Aminobacter aminovorans: one gene and its partner. The protein of the gene in region 1 interacts with the protein of each later gene in a pairwise test. Links are inferred from orthologs where the notes say so. Each region holds a gene or a part of one and is shown in the gene's direction. Other genes may lie near its edges.

What was found. Proteins that work in one complex are often made in the same cells at the same time.
Region 2: the proteins of DY201_RS04735 (region 1) and DY201_RS15060 interact in binary tests that used the Escherichia coli proteins (3 or more experiments, as listed by UniProt). The link is inferred for Aminobacter aminovorans from one-to-one orthologs.

Annotation. Positions count from the first base shown.
Region 1 is NZ_UFSM01000001.1:968,260-971,476, forward strand. What follows is about bases 60-3,002. They hold DY201_RS04735 (P-II family nitrogen regulator), read left to right. Parts: upstream 60-1,333; coding sequence 1,334-1,672; downstream 1,673-3,002. Other genes in these bases: DY201_RS04725 (ubiquinone biosynthesis hydroxylase), read right to left, coding at 60-147; DY201_RS04730 (acyl-CoA thioesterase), read left to right, coding at 240-1,112; DY201_RS04740 (ammonium transporter), read left to right, coding at 1,703-3,002. Also shown: more of DY201_RS04725, read right to left, coding at 1-59; more of DY201_RS04740, read left to right, coding at 3,003-3,085. UniProt on the Escherichia coli protein: Involved in the regulation of nitrogen metabolism. Regulates the activity of its targets by protein-protein interaction in response to the nitrogen status of the cell.
Region 2 is NZ_UFSM01000001.1:3,052,174-3,055,446, forward strand. Bases 170-3,168 are described here. They hold DY201_RS15060 (two-component system sensor histidine kinase NtrB), read left to right. Parts: upstream 170-1,097; coding sequence 1,098-2,240; downstream 2,241-3,168. Other genes in these bases: dusB (tRNA dihydrouridine synthase DusB), read left to right, coding at 170-1,101; ntrC (nitrogen regulation protein NR(I)), read left to right, coding at 2,237-3,168. Outside these bases: more of dusB, read left to right, coding at 73-169; more of ntrC, read left to right, coding at 3,169-3,273.

The DNA of each region.
Region 1 (3,217 bases):
GGCGGGCGCTGCGTCAACGATGGCGATGTGCAGATTGGGCCGCGCCTGCTTGATCGAGACGGCAGTGGCGAGGCCGACATAACCGGCGCCGGCGACGAGCACGTCGAGCTGCGTCGATTTCTTGTCGTCAGATTCGCGCGTGACCATGGCGGCGTCCTTTACGGCTAGGCTTCCCGCCTTGACTCGACGGGGGCTTCCTGCTGGAAACCGGGTATACTTCGTCCCGAAAAGGGGAAAGCATGCCGGCCGGAATACAAGAGCTTCTCAGCATTCTCAATCTCGAGAAGCTGGAACACAACCTGTTCCGTGGTCGCAGCCCGCAGGTTCAGTGGCAGCGCGTGTTTGGCGGCCAGACGATTGCGCAGGCGCTGGTGGCGGCACAGCGCACCGTTGACGCGGACCGGCACGTGCATTCGCTGCACGGCTACTTCATGCGCCCCGGCGACATCACCGTGCCAATCATCTACGAAGTCGACCGCATCCGCGATGGAGGAAGCTTCACCACGCGGCGCGTCGTGGCGATCCAGCACGGCCATGCGATCTTTTCTCTCGAAGCGTCGTTCCAGGTCGAGGAGCAGGGCCTGGAATACCAGATGCCGATGCCGCTCGACGTGACGCCGCCGGAAGAGCTGAAGTCGCAGCGCGAGCTGCTGCAGGAAGCAACCCATGTGCCCGAGCAGATCAGGCTGTTCTGGGCCAAGGAGCGGCCGCTTGAACTGAGGCCCGTCTATGCCGAGCATTATTCGAGCCGGGACAAGCTGCCGCCGCTGCAGAAGGTGTGGATCCGCCTGACGGGGCCGGTGCCGAACGACCGCGCACTGCGCTGTGCGGTGCTTGCCTATCTTTCCGACATGACGCTGCTCGATACGGCAACTTTTGCCCATGGTCGCGGCATCTTCGATCCCGACATCCAGGCGGCGAGCATCGACCACGCCATGTGGTTCCATCGCGAGCATTCGCTCGACGGCTGGCTGCTCTACACCCAGGACAGCCCGTCGACCTCGGGTTCGCGCGGCTTCACGCGGGGCGCGCTCTATGCCCAGGACGGCACGCTGGTCGCCTCGGTGGCACAGGAAGGGCTGATACGCCTGCGCACCAAGCCTACGAAATAGGCATTTTGGATAATTTGCACATTCCGTGAGCAGATGCTTTGCTGCGCCTGCGAAGGAAGTCGCTTGCGTCCAGCACATTTTCCTTAAATTTCAGACGGTTGGCTTGTGCCGGGGCAAACTGGCACGGAGCTTGAATAGCCTTGGTCACTCACCGGTGGTCTTCGGGTCCGCTGGCGACGTCTGCAACGCGGGGGACCCGCATCAGCAAGGGGTGAAACCTGATGAAAATCGTGATGGCTATCATCAAGCCGTTCAAGCTCGACGAGGTACGCGAAGCGCTGACCAATGTCGGCATCCAGGGCCTGACCGTCACCGAAGTCAAAGGCTACGGACGGCAGAAGGGACATACCGAGATTTACCGCGGCGCCGAATATGCCGTGAGCTTCCTGCCCAAGATCAAGATCGAAGTCGCCGTCTCGACCGACCTCGTCGACAAGGCCGTGGAAGCGATCACCGGTGCCGCCAAGACCGGCCAGATCGGCGACGGCAAGATATTCGTCTTCGGCATCGACCAAGCCGTGCGTATCCGTACCGGCGAAACCGACACTGACGCGCTCTGAGCGGGCCAACCAATTCTCATGGAGACCTCAATGCAAATTCCAACCTCATTGAAGACGGCAGCGCGGACGGCCCTTGTCGGTACGCTTGCGCTGACCGCCCTGGGAACGGTCGTGGCCTTCGCCCAGGAAGCCGCACCCGCGGCAGCAGATGCCGCTGCAGCCGCGCCCGCGCCCGCCGACGTCATGGAAAAAGGCGACGTCGCCTGGATGCTGACCTCGTCGCTGCTGGTGCTGTTCATGGCACTGCCGGGCCTGGCGCTGTTCTATGGCGGCCTGGTGCGCGCCAAGAACATGCTGTCGGTGCTGATGCAGTGCACAATGATCGTGGCGCTGGTGATCGTGATCTGGACGTTCTGGGGCTACTCGATGGCCTTTGGCGACGCGCCTAGCCCGTATTGGGGCGGCCTCGGAAAGGCATTCCTTGCCGGCGTGACGCCCGAGAGCATGGCGGCGACCTTCACCAAGGGCATCGTCATCCCCGAATACGTCTTCATCGTCTTCCAGATGACCTTTGCCTGCATCACGCCGGCGCTGATCGTCGGCGCCTTTGCCGAGCGCATCAAGTTCTCGGCTGTGCTTCTTTTCGTGGCGCTGTGGGTGACGGTCGTCTACTTCCCGATCGCCCATATGGTCTGGGATTCGGATGGCCTGATCTATGGCTGGGGCGCGCTTGATTTCGCCGGCGGCACCGTCGTGCACATCAATGCAGGCATCGCTGCCCTGGTCGGCGCGCTGGTGATCGGCAAGCGCACCGGCTACGGCAAGGACAACATGGCTCCGCACTCAATGACGCTGACCATGGTCGGCGCCTCGATCCTGTGGGTCGGCTGGTTCGGATTCAATGCCGGCTCCAACCTCGAAGCCAATGGCGGCGCAGCCCTGGCCATGATCAACACATTCACCGCCACTGCCGGCGCGATCCTCGCCTGGGTGATCATCGAAGTCGTTGCCCGCGGCAAGGCGTCGATGCTGGGTGCGGCCTCCGGCATGGTGGCGGGCCTCGTTGCGGTGACACCGGCTGCCGGCTTCGTCGGCCCGGTCGGCGCCATCGCACTGGGCGCGATCGCCTCGGTGATCTGCTACTTCTTCGTGGCAGTGGTTAAGATCAAGCTGGGCTACGACGATTCGCTCGATGTGTTCGGCATCCACGGCGTCGGCGGCATTGTCGGCGCCATCGGCACCGGCGTCTTCAATGCCAAGGCGCTGGGCGGCATCGGCTACGGCGAAATGTCGATCGGCGGCCAGGTGTGGACGCAGTTCCTCGCTGTGTCGGTGACGGTCATCTGGTGCGGCATCGGCTCGCTGGTGATCTACAAGCTGGTCGATCTGCTCGTCGGCCTGCGCCCGACTGTCGAAGCCGAACGCCAGGGTCTCGACCTGACCTCGCATGGCGAAGTGGCTTACCACTCCTGATGCCTGTTGGAGCGCGGTCCTCCCCCTAGGGATCGTGCCCCGGCGCCGCGCGGCCGATGTCCTGGCCGCGCAACATCCTCCCAAATCCCGTCGTGGCCGCTCGCAAGGCAGCTACGCTTTGAGGCCCGGAGC
Region 2 (3,273 bases), 2.1 Mb from region 1 along the record:
ATTTCGCAGTTGCACAATGATCCAATCGTGGCTACTCATTGTGCAGCAGTGAATGGTGCTTTGTTTTTGTGCATGACTGATCTGGAAAAACTTTGCGAGCCGCTTTCGATCGGCGATGTGACGATCCGCAACCGGGTGTTCCTGGCGCCGATGTCGGGCGTCACCGACGAGGCCTTTCGCACGCGCGCTTATGCCCATGGTGCCGGCCTTGTCGTGTCGGAGATGGTGGCGAGCGGCGAACTGGCAAAGGGGCGGGGCTCCAGCGGCTTCCGCATCCGCCATTCCGGCCTGCCGGTGCATATGGTTCAGCTCGCAGGCCGCGAGGCGGCACATATGGCCGAGGCCGCACGCATCGCCGTTGGCGAAGGTGCAGATGTAATCGATATCAACATGGGCTGTCCGGCCAAGAAGGTGACGGGCGGCTATGCCGGCTCGGCGCTGATGCGCGACCTCGACTATGCGCTGACCTTGATCGATGCCGTCGTTGGATCAGTCGACGTGCCCGTGACCCTCAAGATGAGGCTGGGCTGGGACGATGACGTGCTCAATGCGCCTGACCTGGCCAGCCGTGCCGAGCAGGCCGGCGTCAGGATGGTCACCGTGCATGGCCGCACGCGCTGCCAGTTCTATCAGGGCAAAGCCGACTGGCGCGCCATTGCGCGGGTCAAGCAGGCCGTCCGCATTCCCGTTGTCGCCAATGGCGATGTGGCGACACCGGAAGATGCCGTGGGTATTCTCCAACAGTCGGGCGCCGACGCCGTCATGGCGGGGCGTTCGCACTACGGCGCGCCCTGGACCGCCGGCGCGATCGCCGCTGCCGCAGGCAGGAGCGGTGCAACTGATGTGCCCCGGACGTCGCCTGAACTGGCCGACTATGCCGTTGCCCATTACGAGGACATGCTGGCACTCTATGGCATCGAGAGCGGCCTGCGCCAGGCGCGCAAGCATCTCGGCTGGTATCTCGATCGCCACACCACAGAACTGCCTGACGAGCTGCGCCGCCGGGTGCTGACCTCGTTCGAGCCGCAGCAGGTGATTTCTTCGCTGCGTGAAGCACTTGCGGCTTTCGGCGAAAGTTCGTTCGAAAGGAATGCCGCATGAGCTTCGACCGTGCGCCGACGCCTCAGCCGGCCGATGCCGCGCAGATCGTGCTCAACACCATCCGCCGCCCTGTCATCATGATCGGGCCTGACAACTTCATCACCTTCGCCAACGCCGATGCCGAGGATTTCTTCCGTTCCAGCGCCGCCATGCTGGCGCGCAGCGAACTGTCGCGCTTCGTGCCCTTCGGCAGTCCCATCCTGCAACTGGTCGAGCAGGTGCGCGCGCGCAACACGCCCGTCAACGAGTACCGTGTCGACGTGTCGTCGCCCCGGCTCGGCATCGAAAAGATGGTCGATCTCTACGTCGCGCCTGCATCCGAGCTGCCGGGTTCGGTGGTGGTGATGTTCCAGGAGCGCTCGATGGCCGACAAGATCGACCGTCAGATGACGCATCGCGGTGCGGCGCGCTCGGTCACCGGCCTTGCCGCCATGCTCGCCCATGAAATCAAGAACCCGCTGTCGGGCATCAGGGGCGCGGCACAGCTGCTGGAGCTGAATGCTTCCGACGACGATCGTTCGTTGACCCGGCTGATCATCGACGAGACCGACCGCATCGTTTCGCTTGTCGACCGGATGGAAGTGTTTTCCGACGAGCGGCCGATCGACCGTTATCCCGTCAACATCCACGTCGTGCTTGATCACGTGAAGGCGCTGGCCAGGAACGGCTTTGCCAATGGAATCAAGATCCTGGAGGACTACGATCCGTCGCTGCCGCCGGTTTATGCCAACCGCGACCAGCTGATCCAGGTCTTCCTCAATCTGGTCAAGAACGCCGCCGAGGCGATCGGCCACGACCCGCATGGCGAGATCACGCTGTCCACCGCCTTCAAGCCCGGCATCCGCATGTCGATTCCCGGCACCCAGGATCGCGTCTCGCTGCCGCTGGAATTCTGCGTCCACGACAACGGATCGGGCGTCTCCGAGGACATCCTGCCGATCCTGTTCGACCCTTTCATCACTACCAAGCCCAATGGCTCGGGCCTCGGCCTCGCGCTTGTCGCCAAGATCGTCGGTGACCATGGCGGGGTGATCGAGTGCGATTCGACACCGCGCGGCACCACCTTCCGCATCCTGATGCCCGCCTGGAAGGAACTGCCCGTGCATCTCGACGACGACAGTGAAGGAGCCCATCGATGAGCGTGCGCGGAAACATCCTTGTCGCCGATGACGATGCGGCGATCCGCACGGTGCTCAATCAGGCGCTGTCGCGCATGGGGCATGAGGTTCGCGTCACCTCCAACGCCGCGACGCTGTGGCGCTGGGTGGCGGCCGGCGAGGGCGATCTTGTCATCACCGACGTGGTGATGCCCGACGAGAACGCCTTCGACATGCTGCCGCGCATAAAGAAGGCGCGGCCGGAGCTGCCGGTCATCGTCATGAGCGCGCAGAACACCTTCATGACCGCCATCCGCGCTTCGGAAACCGGTGCCTACGAGTATCTGCCCAAGCCCTTCGATCTCACCGAACTGCTGAGCATCGTCAACCGCGCACTGTCAGAGCCACGGCGGCCGAAGAGCGAACAGCGCCATGACGAGCAGCCCGACGCCATGCCTCTGGTCGGCCGTTCGGCGGCGATGCAGGACATCTACCGTATGCTCGCCCGCATGATGCAGACGGACCTGACCGTCATGATCTCGGGCGAATCGGGCACCGGCAAGGAACTGGTGGCACGCGCGCTCCATGAGTATGGCCGCCGCCGCAACGGGCCGTTCGTTGCCATCAACATGGCCGCCATCCCGCGCGACCTGATCGAATCCGAGCTCTTCGGCCACGAGAAGGGTGCCTTCACCGGGGCGCAGAACCGCTCGACCGGCCGCTTCGAGCAGGCCGATGGTGGTACGCTGTTCCTCGACGAAATCGGCGACATGCCGATGGAAGCGCAGACCAGGCTGCTCCGCGTGTTGCAGCAGGGCGAGTACACAACGGTCGGCGGGCGCACGCCGATCAAGACCGACGTGCGCATCGTTGCGGCCACCAACAAGGACCTGCGTACGCTCATCAATCAGGGTCTGTTCCGCGAGGATTTATTCTATCGCCTCAATGTCGTACCGCTTCGTCTTCCAGCGTTGCGCGAACGCTCGGAGGATGTTCCCGACCTTGTCCGCCATTTCTTCAAGCAGGGCGTCAGCGAAGGCCTTCAGGCCAAGCGCATCTCGGCCGGCGGCGTCGA